Regions from separate parts of the Enterobacter cloacae complex sp. HYC003_NIDB genome, predicted to be linked through region 2. Evidence: predicted binding sites of a transcription regulator. Region 2 holds the regulator's gene; each other region holds the start of a gene.

The links. The regulator CRP, encoded in region 2, controls carbon source genes, mostly activating them, when cyclic AMP is high. The targets are predictions, from matches to a motif close to ATGTGANNNNNNTCACAT.
Region 1: the regulator CRP is predicted to act here: its motif matches at 2,782-2,799, upstream of deoC (deoxyribose-phosphate aldolase).
Region 3: the regulator CRP is predicted to act here: its motif matches at 2,746-2,763, upstream of msrB (peptide-methionine (R)-S-oxide reductase MsrB).
Region 4: the regulator CRP is predicted to act here: its motif matches at 1,716-1,733, upstream of rbsD (D-ribose pyranase).

What each region holds. Positions count from the first base shown of each region.
Region 1 covers NZ_CP114220.1:4,164,645-4,169,494, forward strand. Annotated here, with positions in the region: gene deoB (phosphopentomutase) at 1-396, opposite strand, end outside; gene deoA (thymidine phosphorylase) at 450-1,772, opposite strand; gene deoC (deoxyribose-phosphate aldolase) at 1,872-2,651, opposite strand; gene O1722_RS19935 (YjjI family glycine radical enzyme) at 2,914-4,449, shown strand; gene O1722_RS19940 (YjjW family glycine radical enzyme activase) at 4,424-4,850, shown strand, end outside.
Region 2 covers NZ_CP114220.1:404,045-408,894, forward strand. Annotated here, with positions in the region: gene O1722_RS01810 (YccS/YhfK family putative transporter) at 1-1,823, opposite strand, end outside; gene crp (cAMP-activated global transcriptional regulator CRP) at 1,881-2,513, opposite strand; gene O1722_RS01820 (OsmC family protein) at 2,824-3,228, shown strand; gene O1722_RS01825 (phosphoribulokinase) at 3,315-4,184, opposite strand; gene O1722_RS01830 (YheU family protein) at 4,215-4,433, opposite strand; gene O1722_RS01835 (hydrolase) at 4,433-4,850, opposite strand, start outside.
Region 3 covers NZ_CP114220.1:2,944,223-2,949,072, forward strand. Annotated here, with positions in the region: gene pncA (bifunctional nicotinamidase/pyrazinamidase) at 1-377, shown strand, start outside; gene chiD (chitinase ChiD) at 597-1,850, shown strand; gene O1722_RS14065 (YeaC family protein) at 1,901-2,173, opposite strand; gene msrB (peptide-methionine (R)-S-oxide reductase MsrB) at 2,215-2,628, opposite strand; gene gapA (glyceraldehyde-3-phosphate dehydrogenase) at 2,970-3,965, shown strand; gene O1722_RS14080 (D-hexose-6-phosphate mutarotase) at 4,040-4,850, shown strand, end outside.
Region 4 covers NZ_CP114220.1:5,660-10,509, forward strand. Annotated here, with positions in the region: gene kup (low affinity potassium transporter Kup) at 1-1,600, shown strand, start outside; gene rbsD (D-ribose pyranase) at 1,815-2,234, shown strand; gene rbsA (ribose ABC transporter ATP-binding protein RbsA) at 2,242-3,747, shown strand; gene rbsC (ribose ABC transporter permease) at 3,752-4,717, shown strand; gene rbsB (ribose ABC transporter substrate-binding protein RbsB) at 4,745-4,850, shown strand, end outside.

The DNA of each region.
Region 1 (4,850 bases), 1.1 Mb from region 2:
CAGCTTATCGAGCAGCTCCTGCGGGAAGCTGTTCTCGTGATCGGAGAAGTAGCCCCAGTCAAACAGCACCGGCACGCCGGCGATTTCCCAGTGGCCGGACGGAGTATCTTTCCCGGAAGAGAGCTCGTGCGCCCACGCGTAGGCGCCCACCACTTCCGCGTTACCGTCCATACCGGCTGCGATCTTACCGGTAGAGCCTTCATGCGCTTTTACCAGCCCCAGACGGGTCAGGTTTGGCAGGTTCAGAGGGCCTTTACGACCGTTGTCCGCTTCGCCTTTTGCACAGGCTTCCGCGATGTGACCCAGGGTATCGGAACCCACGTCACCAAATCGTTCTGCATCTTCGGTTGCGCCGATGCCGAATGAGTCCAGCACCATAATAAATGCACGTTTCATAATTGTTCTCCGTACTTAGTGCTTCATAAAAATGCGATCAGATCAGTATACCGCTATTCAGTGATACGACGATAGACCGTCGGTGTGGTTTCCGGTGCTTTATCGTCAAGAGATATTGCCGCCTTCACCGCTTTCGCCGCGTCCTGCCAGCTGGCTTCATCTTTCGCGTGGATCACCGCCAGCGGACGTTGGCCGTCAACGCTGTCGCCCAGACAGGCCATATCGGTAAAGCCGACGCTGTAATCAATGGTGTCCGATGCCTGACGACGACCGCCGCCCATAGACACAACAGCCATGCCGAGCGCGCGGGTATCCATAGCCGAGACAAAGCCTTCGCTGTCCGCATAGACCGCTTTGCTGAGCATCGCGGTGGGCAGGTATTTCGCGTAGTTTTCCACGAAGTCGGTCGGGCCTTTCTGCGCCGCCACCATCCGACCAAAGATCTCCGCCGCTTTGCCGTTGTCCAGCACCGCCTGAAGCTTCGCGCGGGCTTCCGCGTCGTCTTTGGCCAACTTGCCGGAGATTAACATCTCAACGCACAGCGCCATGGTGACATCGAACAGGCGCGGGTTACGGTATTCGCCTGTGAGGAACTGCACGGCCTCACGGACTTCAACCGCGTTACCGGCGCTGGAGGCCAGCACCTGGTTCATGTCCGTCAGCAGTGCAGTGGTGCGCACGCCCGCGCCGTTGGAGACGCCAACGATCGCTTCGGCCAGCGCCTCAGAGAGTTCATAGGTTGGCATAAACGCGCCGCTGCCCACTTTCACATCCATCACCAGCGCATCCAGACCTTCCGCCAGTTTTTTGGCAAGGATAGAGGCGGTGATCAGCGGGATGGAGTCTACGGTCGCGGTAATGTCACGCGTCGCGTAGAAACGCTTGTCAGCCGGAGCAAGAGAGCTGGTCTGGCCGATAATCGCCACGCCAACGTCTTTAATAATGTCGCGGAAGCGGTTGTCATCCGGGAAGATATCGAAGCCCGGAATGGCTTCCAGTTTGTCGAGCGTACCGCCGGTATGACCCAGGCCGCGCCCGGAAATCATCGGGATGTAACCGCCACAGGCTGCCACCATCGGGCCAAGCATCAGGGAAGTCACGTCGCCCACGCCGCCGGTGGAGTGTTTGTCCACAATTGGGCCGTTAAGGTTGAGGCTTTTCCAGTCCAGAACGGTTCCTGAATCTCGCATCGCCATGGTCAGCGACACGCGCTCAGGCATCGACATATCGTGGAAGAAAATGGTCATCGCCAGAGCCGCAATCTGCCCTTCAGAGATGGTGTTATCACGAATGCCATTGATAAAAAAGCGGATTTCTTCGTCGCTTAATGCATGACCATCACGTTTTTTACGAATAATTTCTTGTGCGAGAAACACGGTAACCTCCATGCGGAATCGGGTGAATGGCGGCGGATATGTTGACCCGCCCTACGATCCTGTAGGCCGGGTTAGCGTAGCGCCACCCGGCAATTCAACTTAGTAGCTGCTTGCGCTCTTACCGTCACCGTGACCCAGCGCTTTCAGCAAGCTGGCCAGCAGGCTGGACGCGCCGAAGCGGTAGTGGCGGGAATCAGCCCAGTCGGCGCCGAACAGCTCGTCGGCAATCGCCAGGAACTGCTGCGCGTCTTCCGCGGTACGCACGCCGCCCGCCGGTTTGAAGCCAACGGTTTTGGACACGCCCATATCACGGATGACTTCCATCATGATGCGTGCGCTTTCCGGAGTAGCGTTGACCGGCACTTTACCGGTAGAGGTTTTAATGAAATCCGCGCCCGCTTTGATGGAGATTTCAGACGCCTTACGAATCAACGCCTCTTCTTTCAGCTCGCCGGTTTCGATGATCACTTTAAGCAGCACGTTTGCCGCCGCACACGCGTCTTTACAGGCTTTCACCAGGTCAAAACCGACCTGCTCGTTGCCGGCGATCAGCGCGCGGTACGGGAATACCACGTCAACTTCGTCCGCGCCGTACGCAATCGCCGCGCGGGTTTCTGCCAGCGCGATCTCGATATCGTCATTGCCGTGCGGGAAGTTAGTTACGGTGGCAATGCGCACGTCCGGCGTGCCCTGCTCTTTCAGCGTTTTGCGGGCAATCGGGATAAAGCGCGGGTAGATACAGACGGCGGCGGTGTTACCCACTGGCGTTTTCGCCTGATGGCACAGGGCGATGACTTTTTCATTGGTGTCGTCATCGTTCAGGGTGGTCAGGTCCATCAGTTTCAACGCGCGCAGGCTGCTTGCAGTTAAATCGGTCATAACATTCTCCAACGGCAGTGCCGTATAAATTTTACCTTGCGGGTCTGTGAGTATTCTAACATTCACCCGCATCCACACTTCGACATTCATCACAGTTAATGAAAACTGTGTGCAAATTTGCATTACTGTAATGAGATCTTCTTCAAATTTTAGTGCGTTAATTGCTGACTAAATCGGCGATATCCCCTGTCTGATCAAAAGCGCCACCAGGCTGGCTTCCTACAATTCGTTCACCATCCGCAGAACAACCAAGGAAGTGAACATGCCCGACGCCCTGCAACAACGTTGCCAGCACATTGTGACCAGCCCGGTGTTAACCCCGGAACAAAAACGTCATTTTCTGGCGCTGGAAGCGGAGAACAATCAGCCCTATCCCGCTCTGCCAGAGGCGGCCCGCGCCGCGCTGGACGAGGGATTCATCTGCGACATGTTCGAAGGCCATGCGCCTTACAAACCGCGCTACGTGCTGCCGGACTACGCTAAATTTCTGGCTAACGGCTCAGAATGGCTGGAGCTGGAAGGGGCGAAAGATCTGGATGATGCCCTCTCGCTGCTCACTATCCTTTATCACCATGTTCCGTCCGTCACATCGATGCCGGTCTATCTGGGCCAGCTCGATGAGATACTCAGCCCCTATGTTAAAATTCTAACACAGGATGAAATCGATAGCCGAATAAAACGTTTCTGGCGTTACCTGGACAGAACCCTGCCCGATGCGTTTATGCATGCCAATATCGGCCCGGCGGATACGCCTGTCACCCGAGCCATCCTTCGCGCGGATGCCGAACTGAAGCAGGTTGCGCCGAACCTGACCTTTATCTACGACCCGGATGTAACCCCCAGCGATCTGCTGCTGAGCGTGGCGGAAAACATTTGTGAATGTAGTAAACCGCATATTTCTAATGGCCCGGTGAATGATAAAATTTTCACAAAAGGTCGCTATGGCGTGGTGAGCTGTTACAACTCCCTGCCGCTGGCGGGCGGCGGCAGCACGCTGGTGCGCCTTAACCTGAAAGCGATCGCGGAACACAGCCGCTCACCGGAAGACTTTTTCACCCGTACCCTTCCCCACTACTGCCAACAACAAATCGCGATCATCAATGCGCGCTGCGATTTTCTATATGAACAATCCGGCTTCTTTGAGAATAGCTTCCTGGTGAAAGAGGGGCTGATTGATGCCGATCGCTTTGTGCCGATGTTTGGCATGTACGGTCTGGCCGAAGCGGTGAATGTGCTGTGCGAGAAAGCAGGCATTACGGGACGTTACGGTAAGAACGAACAGGCCAATGCGCTGGGCTACCGCATCAGTGAACAGCTTGCGGCGTTTGTTGAAAACACGCCGGTGAAACACGGCTGGCAGCACCGCGCGATGCTGCATGCCCAGTCTGGGATCAGTTCCGATTCTGGCACCACGCCGGGCGCGCGTCTGCCGTACGGCGACGAACCGGACCCAGTCAGCCACCTGCTGGCCGTGGCGCCGCATCATAAACACTATCATTCGGGGATCAGCGATATTCTCACCCTGGAGGAAACGGTTAAACGCAATCCTCAGGCTGTGGTGCAGCTGTGCCTGGGGGCGTTCAACGCCGGTATGCGTGAGTTCACCGCGAATGTAGCCGGAAACGACCTGGTGCGCGTCACCGGGTATATGGTGCGGCTCTCCGATCTGGAGAAATACCGGGAGGCCGGCTCGCGCACCAACACCACCTGGCTCGGCGAGGAGGCCGCGCGCAATACCCGTATTCTGGAACGTCAGCCGCGCGTGATAAGCCATGAACAGCAGATGCGCTTTAGTTAGTCAGGTCATACCCTTCTCCTGCGTGGACGGGCCGGGCAGCCGCCTGGCGTTGTTCCTCCAGGGCTGTAACCTGCGCTGCAAAACCTGCCACAACCCGTGGACGATAGGGCGCTGCAACGACTGCGGCGACTGTGTTCCCCACTGTCCTCATGATGCGCTGGCAATTCAGGCCGGGCGCGTCTGGTGGCAGGAGAGTCACTGTCAGCAGTGCGACACCTGTCTGCACCTGTGTCAGCAGCAGGCGACGCCGATGGCGCAGCGCTATAGCGTCGAGGAGATCCTCTCCCGGGTTCGCACGTCCGCGCCGTTTATTGAGGGCGTGACCGTCAGCGGGGGTGAGGCCACCACGCAGCTGCCGTTTTTGGTTGCGCTGTTCACCGCGATCAAAGCCGATCCGTCCC
Region 2 (4,850 bases):
GCCAGATCCGTCGTCAGCATCGTGTGCTCCCGCGCCAGCGTCGTCATGGCATTGATGTGCTCGACGATAAACTGGCTGTGCGTGACCCACAGCTTCATGTCAGCCAGATAGTGCGCGTTAAAGCCCGGCTCCTGCATGGCCTGGTTAAGGGAGTTGAACAGGGCGTTATGCGCCTGGTTGACCTTCATGCGCTCGTAGGCCAGCGGAGAGGGCTGCGGGTCATCGCTCAGAATAAGACGAATGGCCTGCTGGTCAGCTTCGAGCGCGTCGTGGGCGTTCTGCCTGAGCAGCCCGCTTTGCCACTGCGGCCACAGCCAGACCATGCCGCCAAAGGCGATCAGGCAGCCAATTAGCGTATCGACCAGCCGGGCAATAATAAACTGTTCCCCGTTAAGCGTGAGCAGTTGCAGGGTATACACCGCCGTCACCGTAAAGCCCACCATCGCCCAGCCGTAGTTTTTGCGGATGATCAGGTAGCTCACCAGCGTGATTGCCAGCATACCGGCCAGGGTATAGCCTTCCGGCACGTGGAAGTGCAGCGTCACGCCCGCGATAATCAGCCCCGCCATCGTACCGCCCGCCCGATGCAGAATGCGCACCCGCGTGGCGCCATAGCCGTTCTGGGTGACAAACAGCACGGTCATTAAGATCCAGTAGGGTTTCGGCAGGTGCAGGGCCATTCCCATCAGGCTGGCGATGCTCAGCATCACACTGATCCGCGCGGCATTGCGCAGGGCGGAAGATTTCAGTGATAGATAGCTTTTGAGCGCGGGCAGCAGCGGCAGCCGTTTTTGCTTATCGGCCATCAGGTCCCGGGCATAAAGCGGGCGCTGGGTGCGTAACACCCGGGCGATGCGGCTGAAATGCCAGGCAGCAAATTGCCCGACCGGGTTATCCGCGTGCTGACGCGCAATCTTTTCCAGCGCGCCGAGCTGTTTGTCCATGTTAAAGCGCGTCGGGTAGCGGTGATAGAGGATATCGTCAGCCAGCACCCGCAGGCGGGCCGCGACGGTCTGCGCGTTCCAGCGGATCACCGCTTCCGCATGGCTGCGCTCCACCAGCTTTTGCACCTCTTCCGGATTATGAAGGCTGACGGAGATATGCTCCTGCAAATCCAGCCCGACCTGGAAGGTTCGCAGCAGCCGCTTGTATTCATGATTTTTGTTGGCGGCAAGCATGTGCAACTGCTGATAGCACTGGCTGATCAGATCCACCACTTTTTGCTGGCGCGCCAGCAGCGGCGGCAGGGATTTTTCCGGGTCGGTATGTTGAGTGAGCAGGGTGTATTTTGCTTCGCAGTATTCAGCAAGCTGCACGTAGAGCAGGCTCAGGGATTCGCGCAGCGGCTGTTCCCGCCACAGCCAGAACCAGAACCAGTTAAACAGCCCGTACCACAGCGTGCCGAGGGCGTAGATCAGCAATGGCTCCCACACCGGCATATTGCCCGCAAGGCTTAAGGTGAAGATGGCGGCAATCAGCGACGCGGGAAGCAGCCGGGCGTGCAGCGAGCTGATTTCGGCGGTGACGCCGAGCGTCATCGCCAGCACGGTCAGGATCAACGGCAGAGGAATGTCGCGGGCCAGTAAGAGTTGTACGGCAAGGCTACAGCCGGCAAACAGGCTGCCGCCAATAATCAGACGTTTAAAAAAGCGTTTATGCGGTGTATCCAGACCGGCAATGTTGCAGCAGGCGGGCACGAGGGAAAACAGCAGGCCTTGCTGAAGATGTCCGAGGATCAGGCCCACGGCCACGGGAAGACACAACACCAGCGTTTGTCGTAGTGCGTAGTTAACTTCCGGGTGATAGATCAGCCTGCGCCACATGAGGAGTAGAGACAAAAACGGCGTGCCACCCTGCGGCGGCACGCCGTTTGACCGAAATTAACGGGTTCCGTAGACCACGATAGTTTTACCGTGGGCAGAGATCAGGTTCTGGTCTTCCAGCATCTTCAGGATACGGCCCACTGTTTCACGGGAGCAGCCGACGATCTGACCGATTTCCTGACGGGTAATTTTAATTTGCATACCGTCAGGGTGGGTCATGGCGTCTGGCTGTTTCGCCAGGTTCAACAGCGTCTGCGCGATACGACCGGTCACGTCCAGGAAGGCGAGGTTACCCACCTTCTCAGAGGTCACTTGCAGACGGCGTGCCATCTGGGAAGAAAGACGCATCAGGATGTCAGGGTTGACCTGAATCAGCTGACGGAATTTCTTGTAAGAAATTTCAGCCACTTCACATGCTGTTTTTGCACGAACCCAGGCGCTACGTTCCTGGCCTTCTTCAAACAGGCCCAGTTCACCGATAAAATCGCCCTGGTTCAGATAAGAAAGGATCATCTCTTTCCCTTCTTCATCTTTGATCAGCACGGCCACCGAGCCTTTAACGATGTAATACAACGTTTCCGCTTTTTCACCCTGGTGAATCAGCGTGCTCTTTGATGGGTACTTATGAATGTGGCAATGAGACAAGAACCATTCGAGAGTCGGGTCTGTTTGCGGTTTGCCAAGCACCATGCGCTGTTATCCTCTGTTATAAGCTGTCACCAGAGTCATAAGATGCATCCGGACTCTGGGGTTGCAATCGAATTCTTACCCATACCTGGGAAGTCGGCTGTCGTAACGTTTCGCAGCCAGTAAAGTTTGATGTCCTCTGCATACATGTGTAACGTCAATGTATTACTGTAGCATCCAGAGTGTTTTAGCATAGCTTTCGCCGCGTGTCTCCTGGTGTCTCGCTTCAGCATGACGCAGGTCGCCTTCCGTTGCGAGAAATGTAACGTACACGTAATCTGTCATAAAAAATGCAACGTTGGAGTGAGTGAATATGCAAGCGCGTGTGAAATGGGTTGAAGGGTTAACGTTCCTGGGCGAGTCTGCTTCCGGGCACCAGGTTTTGATGGATGGCAACTCCGGCGATAAAGCGCCAAGCCCGATGGAAATGGTGCTGATGGCGGCGGGCGGATGCAGCGCGATCGACGTGGTGTCGATCCTGCAAAAAGGCCGTCATGACGTGACCGATTGTGAAGTGAAGCTGACGTCAGAACGTCGCGAAGAGGCGCCACGCCTGTTTACGCATATTAATCTGCACTTTATCGTCACCGGCAAAGAACTGAAGGATGCGGCGGTCTCGCGTGCGGTTGACCTGTCTGCGGAGAAATACTGCTCTGTGGCGCTAATGCTGGAGAAAGCGGTAAAAATCACCCATTCTTATGAAGTGATCGCGGCTTAATTTTTTGGCGGGTGGCGCTTCGCTGACCCGCCCTACAAAAGCACGCCCGTAGGCCCGGTAAGCGCAGCGCCACCGGGCAAAACAATTCACGCGATCTGCTTTCCTTCCATCAGCCGCTGCACCAGCGGTGTCATGATCAGCTCCATTGCCAGCCCCATTTTTCCGCCCGGTACCACTAACGTATTCATGTGCGAAATAAACGAACCCTGTAGCATCGCCAGCAGCCAGGGGTAATCAATGCCTTCCAGGTTGCGGAAGTGGATCACCACAAAGCTCTCGTCCAGGGAAGGGATGCTTTTTGCAGCGAACGGGTTGGAGGTGTCCACGGTGGGGACGCGCTGGAAGTTAATGTGGGTTCGGGAGAACTGCGGCGTCAGGAAGTTGATGTAATCTTCCATGGAGCGCACCACCGAGTCCATGACCGCCTCTCGCGAATGGCCGCGCTCGCTCATGTCACGCGTCAGCTTCTGGATCCACTCAAGGTTAACAATCGGCACCACCCCCACCAGCAAATCCACGTGGCGCGCCACATCGTGCTGAGGCGTCACCACGCCGCCGTGCAATCCTTCGTAAAACAGCACGTCAGTCGGTTCCGGCAGCGGCTGCCAGGGCGTGAACGTGCCGGGGACCTGGTTCCAGGGCACGGCTTCATCGTAGGTGTGGAGATACTTGCGGGACTGCCCGGTACCGCTTTGCCCGTATTCACGGAAGGTTTGCTCCAGCAGGCCGAAGTCATTCGCCTCCGGGCCGAAGTAGCTGATGTGTTTACCCAGATCGCGCGCCTTGCGGATGGCCATATCCATCTCCGGGCGCGTGTAGCGGTGAAAGCTGTCGCCTTCTACCTCTGCCGCCCGTAAGTTAAGCTGGGCGAAGATCTTGCGGAAGGCGAGGCTGGTGGTAGTGGTTCCCGCCCCACTCGAACCCGTAATGGCAATAACCGGATGTCTGGCAGACATAGCAACTCCCTGACTGGAAAAGTGTAAAGATCAGCCGTGAAACGCGTTGTGTGGCATGATATTGACCGTCTCATGCAGTTCGGACCATACCAGCACCACGTCGCCGCTTTTAAGCTGGCGCTTAACATCGTTGACCTTTTGTTCAAGCGAACGTTCATGTTCACCATAATCGGTGCCTTCGCGCAAGACAAAGCTTTCAATCAGATTATCGAGCGTGTCGGGAGAGAGATCCTGCCAGGGAATAATCATTATTTACCGTCCAGATAAGCCGTTAACCAGTCGGGAATACGCGTCTCAAGCCACATTTTTGGCCGACGCAGCGTGCCGCCGACAAAGCCGACGTGTCCGCCGAATTGGGTGAGCTGATACTCCACGTTGGCCGGCAGATGATCGGGCGCCGGAATCGAGTGGTGATCCATAAACGGATCATCTTTGGCGTGGATAATCAGCGTAGGTTTCGTGATTTGGTTCAGTAAAGGCATGGCGCTGCACTGACGGTAATAGTCAATCGCATCGGCAAAGCCGTGAATTTTCGAGGTGATCAAATCATCAAACTCGCGCAGGCGCTTCACGCGTTTGAGCTGTTGCAGCGTTACAGGCAGCGTATCCGGATAGGCCTTCAGCTTGCGCGCGGCGTTGGCTTTCAGCAGGTTGAGCAGGTAGCGC
Region 3 (4,850 bases), 2.4 Mb from region 2:
AGCAGACGGAGGGCGCTGAGCTGCATCCGCTGCTGAACCAGAAGGCCATCGACGCGGTGTTCCACAAAGGTGAAAACCCAACCATCGACAGCTACAGCGCGTTCTTTGATAACGGTCATCGTCAGAAGACGGCGCTGGATGCGTGGTTGCGCCACCATGAGATCACCGAGCTGATTGTGCTGGGCCTGGCGACGGATTACTGCGTGAAGTTCACCGTGCTGGATGCGCTCCAGTTGGGCTATACCGTGAATGTCATCACCGACGGCTGTCGCGGGGTAAATATTCAGCCGCATGACAGCGCTCAGGCGTTTATGGATATGGCCGCAGAAGGCGCAACGCTGTATACGCTGGCTGACTGGATGGAGACGCAGGCGTAAGCTTTTTAGCTGGGTGACGGCTTAGCCTTACCCGGCCTACTTTCTCTAGTTTTGTAGACCGGGTAAGCGTCAGCGCCACCCGGCATTTCTTCCCCAATCCCCATAAAGTGAACTCCCTCGCATCACAAGCGAAACGGCGATGCTATTCTCTTCAGGCTGTTTTTTCGCCACGCCTTTTCTGTGGCGTGGTTATTTTTGTTCAGTCAAAGAGGAAATTATATGAAACGTTTGCCCTTGCTGGCAGCATTACCCTTGCTTTGCGCGTCACTGGCTTCCGCCGCGCCCCTGATGTCCGTGGGTTACTTCAATGGGGGTGGCGATGTTACCGCCGGACCGGGTGGCGATATTAATAAACTCGACGTCCGCCAGATCACCCACCTCAACTACTCGTTTGGTCTGGTCTATAACAACGAGAAAGACGAAACCAACGCCGCGCTGAAAGATCCGGCAAAACTGCATCAAATCTGGTTATCACCTAAGGTGGCATCCGATCTGGCGTTACTTCCTCAGCTTCGTAAACAAAACCCGAACCTGAAAGTCCTGCTTTCCGTTGGCGGCTGGGGGGCGCGTGGTTTTTCTGGCGCAGCGGCAACCAAAGAGAGTCGCGCGGTATTTATTCGCTCCGCGCAGGAGATCGTCAGTAAATACGGCCTGGACGGGATCGACCTGGACTGGGAATATCCGGTCAACGGCGCGTGGGGACTTGTCGAAAGCACCCCTGCCGACCGGGATAATTTCACCGCGCTGTTAAAAGAGATGCGTGACGCGTTTGGTAAGAAAAAGCTGGTCACGATTGCGGTGGGCGCGAATGCGGAAAGTCCGAAAAGCTGGGTGGATGTGAAAGCCATTGCCCCCCTGCTCGATTACATCAACCTGATGACCTACGACATGGCGTACGGTACTCAGTATTTTAACGCGAATCTGTATGACTCCAGCGCCTGGCCAACGGTGGCTGCCGCAGACAAGTACAGCGTCGATTTTGTGGTGAATAACTATCTGGCCGCCGGGCTGAAGCCGCAGCAGATGAACCTCGGAATTGGTTTCTATGGGCGCGTGCCGAAGCGCGCCGTTGAACCGGGTATCGACTGGAGCAAATCGGACGCGCAGAACAATCCGGTGACGCAGCCCTACTTCGGGCCGCAGGAACTGGGCCTGTTCAAATCGCTTGGCTATGATCTGACCAAAGATACCTATGTGAAATACAACGATATCGTCCGCAAGCTGCTGAACGATCCGCAGAAACGCTTTACCGAGCACTGGGACGAACAGGCGAAGGTGCCGTGGCTGTCGGTGAAATCCGCCGACGGGAAGGCGCTGTTTGCGATTTCCTATGAGAACCCACGCTCCGTGGCGATCAAAGCGGATTACATTAAGGAGAAAGGTCTGGCTGGCGCCATGTTCTGGGAGTATGGGGCTGACGACGAAAACCAGCTCGCGAAACAGCTGGCGGAGTCGCTTGGGATCCCGCACTAAGATGTAGTGTGCCGGGTGGCGCTAGCGCTTACCCGGCCTACATGGGAGCTTTATTTGAAGGTCGCAATCGGCTTCGGCGCGATGCCGAACTCTTCTTTCAGCTCGCGCTTGCTTTTCATCACCATCTGACCGTTAGTGTCGATGGTCATGTGCTGGGCGTCGGTATTGTGACGCGCCTGCCACAGCATCACCAGCTGCAAACTGTTCTCTTTTTGCTCAGGTGTGAGCGCCACACCGTCCGGCCATTTTCCCAGCTCAACGGCCGTTACCAGACGCTGATAAACCTCCGGGGTCATACCTGCAATCATGTCATCAATATTCATGATCTCTCCCTTTCAAAGGAATAATTTGCTGAATCGTTTTTTCAACCCTTGGTCTGGTCGCCGTTTTCATCATCGGTAAAGCTCATGGAAGCCGAATTTACGCAGAAACGCTCCCCCGTCGGCTGCGGGCCATCCGGGAAGACATGCCCGAGATGGGCGTCACAATTCCCGCAGCGAATTTCGGTGCGCACCATGCCGTGCGAGGTGTCCGTCAGGTAGCGGATCGCATCATCGCTGACAGGCTCGTAAAAGCTCGGCCAGCCGCAGCCAGAATCGTACTTTGTCTGGGAGTTAAACAGCGGTGCATCACACACCAGGCAGTGGTAGACGCCTTCCCGTTTATTGTGCAGCAAACGCCCGGAAAACGGCGGTTCTGTGCCGTGATTTTGCGTCACGTAAAACTGCATCTCTGTAAGGTTTTTTTTCAAATCGTCGGGGTTACGTTGGTTCGACATATGCTTACATCTCGCTGTTGAAACAGACATCTTTTAACCCAGATTCTAACAAAACATTAACACCCGCGCGTGCACTTTTGTTCTAAACTTATGTGTCGCGAAAAGGCGGTCAGGCAATTGTGATCAATTTCACATTTTAATCCTGCGAGGCCTTTAAAATTCCGGGCGCAGCCCCCATGTGGTTGCTAGCTCAAAGGGAAAGTGAGGCGAGTCAGTCGCACAAACGTTAGTCACAGGATTGATTTGTCGCAATGATTGACACGATTCCGCTTGACGCTGCGTAAGGTTTTTGTAATTTTACAGGCAACCTTTTATTCACTAACAAATAGCTGGTGGAATATATGACTATCAAAGTAGGTATCAACGGTTTTGGCCGTATCGGCCGTATTGTTTTCCGTGCTGCTCAGAAACGTTCTGACATCGAAATCGTTGGTATCAACGATCTCCTGGACGCTGAATACATGGCGTACATGCTGAAGTACGACTCAACTCACGGTCGTTTCGACGGCACCGTTGAAGTGAAAGACGGCCACCTGGTTGTTAATGGCAAAACCATCCGCGTTACTGCTGAGAAAGACCCAGCTAACCTGAAATGGAACGAAATCGGTGTTGACGTTGTAGCTGAAGCTACCGGTATCTTCCTGACCGACGAAACTGCACGTAAACACATCACTGCGGGTGCGAAGAAAGTTGTTCTGACTGGTCCTTCCAAAGACAACACCCCAATGTTCGTTCGCGGTGCAAACTTCGAAACTTACGCTGGCCAGGACATCGTTTCCAACGCATCCTGCACCACCAACTGCCTGGCACCGCTGGCTAAAGTTATCAACGACAACTTCGGCATCATCGAAGGTCTGATGACTACCGTTCACGCAACCACCGCTACTCAGAAAACCGTTGATGGCCCGTCTCACAAAGACTGGCGCGGCGGCCGTGGCGCGGCTCAGAACATCATCCCATCTTCTACCGGTGCTGCTAAAGCAGTAGGTAAAGTACTGCCAGAACTGAATGGCAAACTGACTGGTATGGCGTTCCGCGTTCCAACTCCTAACGTATCCGTTGTTGACCTGACCGTTCGTCTGGAAAAAGCTGCTTCTTATGAAGAAATTAAGAAAGCAATCAAAGCTGCTTCCGAAGGCCCAATGAAAGGCGTTCTGGGTTACACCGAAGACGACGTTGTATCTACCGATTTCAACGGCGAAGTGTGCACTTCCGTGTTCGATGCTAAAGCAGGTATCGCACTGAACGACAACTTCGTGAAACTGGTTTCCTGGTACGACAACGAAACTGGCTACTCTAACAAAGTACTGGACCTGATCGCTCACATCTCCAAATAAGTTGAGATGAGTGCTTGATCCTAAAAGGCGACTTCGGTCGCCTTTTTTATTGTTTTTAGACAGAGGATTGCTTAATGATTAATAAAATTTTTGCACTTCCGGTAGTCGAACAACTTACCCCTGTGCTCTCCCGCCGTCAGATCGACGGTGCTGATATCATCGTCGTTGATCATCCACGCGTTAAAGCCTCCGTAGCGCTCAATGGTGCCCACCTGCTCTCCTGGAAACCAGAAGGTGAAGAAGAAGGCCTGTGGCTGAGCGAGGCCACCTCGTTCAAAAAAGGGGCGGCGATCCGCGGCGGCGTACCGATCTGCTGGCCATGGTTTGGCCCGTCAGCGCAGCAGGGTTTACCCTCACACGGTTTCGCCCGTAACCAGCAGTGGACGCTGAAAGCCCACAACGAAGATGAAAACGGTGCGGTGTTGACCTTTGAACTCCAGGCGAATGATGAAACGCGTGCCCTGTGGCCACACGAGTTCACCCTGTATGCCCGCTTCAAGCTGGGTAAAACCTGCGAAATTGAACTGGAAGCGCACGGCGAATTCGAAACAACGTCCGCCCTGCACACCTATTTCAACGTAGGCGACATTCAGGCCGTTAAGGTGAGCGGACTTGGCGATACCTTTATCGACAAAGTGGATAACGCGAAAGAAGGCAAGCTGGACGACGGCGTGCAGACTTTCCCGGATCGTACCGACCGCGTGTATCTGCACCCGGAAGCCTGTAGCGTCATCCACGACAGCGCGCTGAACCGCGGTATTGATGTGGTTCATCACCACCACAGCAATGTGGTGGGCTGGAACCCGGGCCCTGCCCTTTCCGTCAGCATGGCGGATATCCCGGATGACGGTTACAAGACCTTCGTGTGCGTGGAAACCGCGTGCG
Region 4 (4,850 bases), 400 kb from region 2:
CGGGCGCAATACGTCTGCAAGAATGACCTCCGTGCTGGTCATCATCGGCCTGATTGGCGGCAGCTTCTTCTATGGAGAAGTCGTGATTACGCCGGCGATTTCTGTAATGTCGGCCATAGAGGGGCTGGAGATTGTCGCGCCACAGCTTGATACGTGGGTGGTGCCACTCGCTATTATCGTGCTGACATTGCTGTTTGCCATACAAAAACACGGTACCGGGCTGGTGGGTAAGCTGTTCGCGCCTATTATGCTGGCCTGGTTCCTGATCCTGGCGGCGCTGGGCTTACGCAGTATTATCGCCAACCCGGATGTCCTGCACGCGCTGAACCCAATGTGGGCGGTGCATTTCTTCCTTGAATATAAAGTGGTGTCGTTTGTGGCGCTGGGCGCGGTGGTGCTGTCCATTACCGGTGTTGAAGCGCTGTATGCGGATATGGGCCACTTCGGGAAACTCCCTATTCGCGTCGCCTGGTTTAGCGTGGTCTTGCCTTCACTGGTGCTGAATTACTTCGGTCAGGGCGCGCTGCTGCTTGCACACCCTGAAGCGATTAAAAACCCGTTCTTCCTGCTGGCGCCGGACTGGGCGCTGGTTCCGATGCTGATCCTGGCGACGCTGGCGACGGTCATTGCCTCTCAGGCTGTCATTTCCGGCGTATTCTCCCTGACGCGTCAGGCCGTGCGTTTGGGTTATCTCTCCCCAATGCGCATTATCCATACCTCGGAGATGGAGTCTGGCCAGATCTACATTCCCTTCGTCAACTGGCTGCTCTATTTCGCGGTGGTGATTGTTATCGTCAGCTTTGAGCACTCCAGTAATCTGGCGGCGGCGTACGGTATCGCGGTAACCGGAACGATGGTGTTGACCTCTATTCTCTCCACCACCGTGGCGTACCGTAACTGGCACTGGAATAAGTTCCTCGTGGGGCTGATCCTGGTTGGCTTCCTCTGCATCGACGTGCCGCTGTTCTCTGCGAACCTCGACAAGATTGTCTCCGGCGGCTGGCTGCCGCTGACGCTGGGTCTGGTGATGTTTATTGTGATGACGACGTGGAAGAGCGAACGTTTCCGCCTGCTGCGTCGTATGCACGAGCACGGTAACTCTCTTGAGGCGATGATCGCCTCGCTGGAGAAGTCCCCACCGGTGCGCGTGCCGGGCACGGCGGTGTATATGTCTCGCGCGCTGAACGTGATCCCGTTTGCGCTGATGCATAACCTCAAGCACAACAAAGTGCTGCACGAGCGCGTGATCCTGCTGACGCTGCGTACCGAAGATGCGCCGTACGTTCACAACGTGCGTCGCGTACAGATTGAACAGCTGTCCCCAACCTTCTGGCGCGTGGTGGCAAGCTACGGCTGGCGCGAAACGCCGAACGTGGAAGAGGTGTTCCACCGCTGCGGTCTGGAAGGCCTGAGTTGCCGCATGATGGAGACGTCGTTCTTTATGTCCCATGAGTCGCTGATCATCGGCAAGCGCCCATGGTATCTGCGCCTGCGCGGCAAGCTGTATCTCATTCTGCAACGTAACGCCCTGCGTGCGCCTGACCAGTTTGAGATCCCGCCTAACCGCGTGATTGAGCTGGGGACGCAGGTCGAGATTTAACCCTTCTGAATATGCCGGGTGGCGCTGCGCTTACCCGGCCTACCAGACCCGTAGGCCCGTGCAAGCGTAGCGCCGCCGGGCAATTTTCCTCTATTGCATTTCACTTAGCGAAACGTTTCGACGTTGATCACAAATCCGTTACGTCATGATGGTTTTCTGAACACTTCTGCGGCTACACTGTTTTTAGCGAAACGTTTCGCTAGTGGAGCAAAAAATGAAGAAAGGCACAGTACTCAACTCAGAAATCTCATCGGTGATTTCCCGTCTTGGGCATACCGATACGCTGGTGGTTTGCGATGCAGGCTTACCGGTTCCGCGCAGCACAACCCGTATCGATATGGCGTTAACGCAGGGCGTACCCTCGTTCATGCAGGTACTGGAAGTGGTCACCGCGGAGATGCAGGTTGAGGCGGCCATTCTCGCGGCGGAAATCAAACAACATAATCCGCAACTCCACGAAACGTTGCTCAGCCACATTGAGCAACTGCAACAGCACCAGGGAAACACCATAGAAATTCGTTACACAACGCACGAGCAGTTCAAACAACAAACCGCAGACAGTCAGGCGGTGATTCGCAGCGGGGAGTGCTCCCCGTATGCGAATATCATTCTCTGTGCTGGCGTCACCTTCTGAGGCCATCATGGACGCATTACTGCAACTCAAAGGGATCGATAAGTCGTTCCCGGGCGTAAAAGCCCTCTCCGGTGCGGCGCTGAACGTCTATTCCGGGCGCGTCATGGCGCTGGTGGGCGAAAACGGCGCCGGCAAATCCACCATGATGAAAGTGCTGACCGGTATCTACCAACGCGATGCCGGTTCGCTGCTGTGGCTGGGTAAAGAGACCACCTTTAACGGCCCGAAATCCTCTCAGGAAGCGGGCATCGGCATCATCCACCAGGAGTTGAACCTGATCCCGCAGCTCACCATTGCGGAGAACATCTTCCTCGGCCGTGAGTTCGTGAACCGGTTTGGCAAAATCGACTGGAAAACCATGTATGCCGAAGCGGACAAACTGCTGGCGAAGCTGAATCTGCGCTTTAAGAGCGACCGACTGGTGGGCGACCTTTCCATCGGCGATCAGCAGATGGTGGAAATCGCGAAGGTGCTGAGCTTCGAGTCGAAGGTCATCATTATGGATGAACCGACCGACGCCCTGACCGATACCGAAACCGAATCCCTGTTCCGCGTGATCCGTGAGCTGAAATCCCAGGGCTGCGGCATTGTCTATATCTCACACCGCATGAAAGAGATCTTCGAGATCTGCGACGACGTCACCGTCTTTCGCGACGGGCAGTTTATTGCCGAGCGCGAAGTGGCAACCCTGACCGAAGATACCCTGATTGAAATGATGGTGGGACGTAAGCTCGAAGATCAGTATCCGCATCTGGAGAAAGCGCCGGGAGAAATCCGCCTGAAGGTGGATAACCTCTGCGGGCCGGGCGTGAATGACGTCTCCTTTACTCTGCGCAAGGGCGAGATCCTTGGCGTCGCGGGCCTGATGGGCGCGGGGCGCACCGAACTGATGAAAGTGCTCTATGGCGCACTGCCGCGCACCAGCGGCTACGTTACCCTTGACGGCCATGAGGTGGTCACCCGCTCGCCGCAGGATGGCCTGGCGAACGGCATTGTCTATATTTCCGAAGACCGTAAGCGCGACGGCTTAGTGCTGGGCATGTCGGTGAAAGAGAACATGTCCCTGACGGCGCTAGGCTATTTCAGCCGCAGCGGCGGCAGCCTGAAACACAAAGATGAGCAGCAGGCGGTCAGCGATTTTATCCGTCTCTTTAACGTTAAAACCCCATCGATGGAGCAGGCGATTGGCCTGTTGTCCGGCGGGAATCAGCAGAAAGTGGCGATTGCCCGCGGGCTGATGACGCGCCCAAAAGTGTTGATCCTTGATGAACCTACCCGCGGCGTGGACGTGGGCGCGAAGAAAGAGATATATCAGCTGATTAACCAGTTCAAGGCCGACGGTCTGAGCATCATTCTGGTCTCTTCCGAGATGCCAGAGGTATTAGGCATGAGCGATCGCATTATCGTCATGCATGAAGGGCATCTCGGCGGTGAATTCACTCGCGAGCAGGCCACCCAGGAAGTTCTGATGGCTGCCGCTGTGGGCAAGCTTAATCGCGTGAATCAGGAGTAAGAAGATGACTACCCAGGCTGTTTCTGGTCGCCGCTATTTCACAAAGGCATGGCTGATGGAACAAAAATCGCTGATTGCCCTGCTGGTGCTGATCGCGATTGTCTCGACCATGAGCCCGAACTTTTTTACCGTCAATAACCTGTTCAACATTCTTCAGCAGACCTCCGTCAACGCCATTATGGCGGTGGGGATGACGCTGGTGATTTTGACCTCGGGTATCGATCTGTCCGTCGGTTCCCTGCTGGCCCTCACCGGCGCGATCGCCGCGTCGATTGTTGGTATTGAGGTCAACGCGCTGGTGGCCGTTGCCGCTGCCCTGGCGGCAGGTGCGGCAATTGGCGCCGTAACCGGCGTGATTGTGGCGAAAGGTCGCGTTCAGGCGTTCATCGCCACGCTGGTGATGATGCTGCTGCTGCGCGGTGTGACCATGGTGTACACCAACGGCAGCCCGATTAATACCGGTTTTACCGATAACGCCGATCTGTTTGGCTGGTTCGGTATCGGTCGCCCGCTGGGTGTCCCGACCCCGGTCTGGATCATGGCTATCGTCTTCCTGGCGGCATGGTACATGCTGCACCATACCCGTCTGGGTCGTTATATCTATGCGCTGGGCGGTAACGAAGCGGCAACGCGCCTGTCCGGTATCAGCGTTAATAAAGTCAAAATTATCGTTTACTCCCTGTGCGGCCTGCTGGCGTCTCTGGCGGGCATCATCGAAGTGGCGCGCCTCTCTTCCGCGCAGCCAACGGCGGGTACGGGCTATGAGCTGGATGCCATCGCGGCAGTGGTTCTGGGCGGTACGAGCCTTGCGGGTGGTAAAGGTCGCATTGTTGGGACATTGATCGGCGCACTGATCCTCGGTTTCCTGAATAATGGTTTGAATTTGTTAGGTGTTTCCTCCTATTACCAGATGATCGTTAAGGCAGTGGTGATTTTGCTGGCGGTACTGGTAGACAACAAAAAACAGTAACTGACGACACTACAGGACATCTTAGATATGAACATGAAAAAACTGGCTACCCTGGTTTCTGCTGTCGCGCTGAGCGCAACCGTAAGTGCTAACGCCATGGCGAAGGACACCATCGCGCTGGTTGTCTCTACCC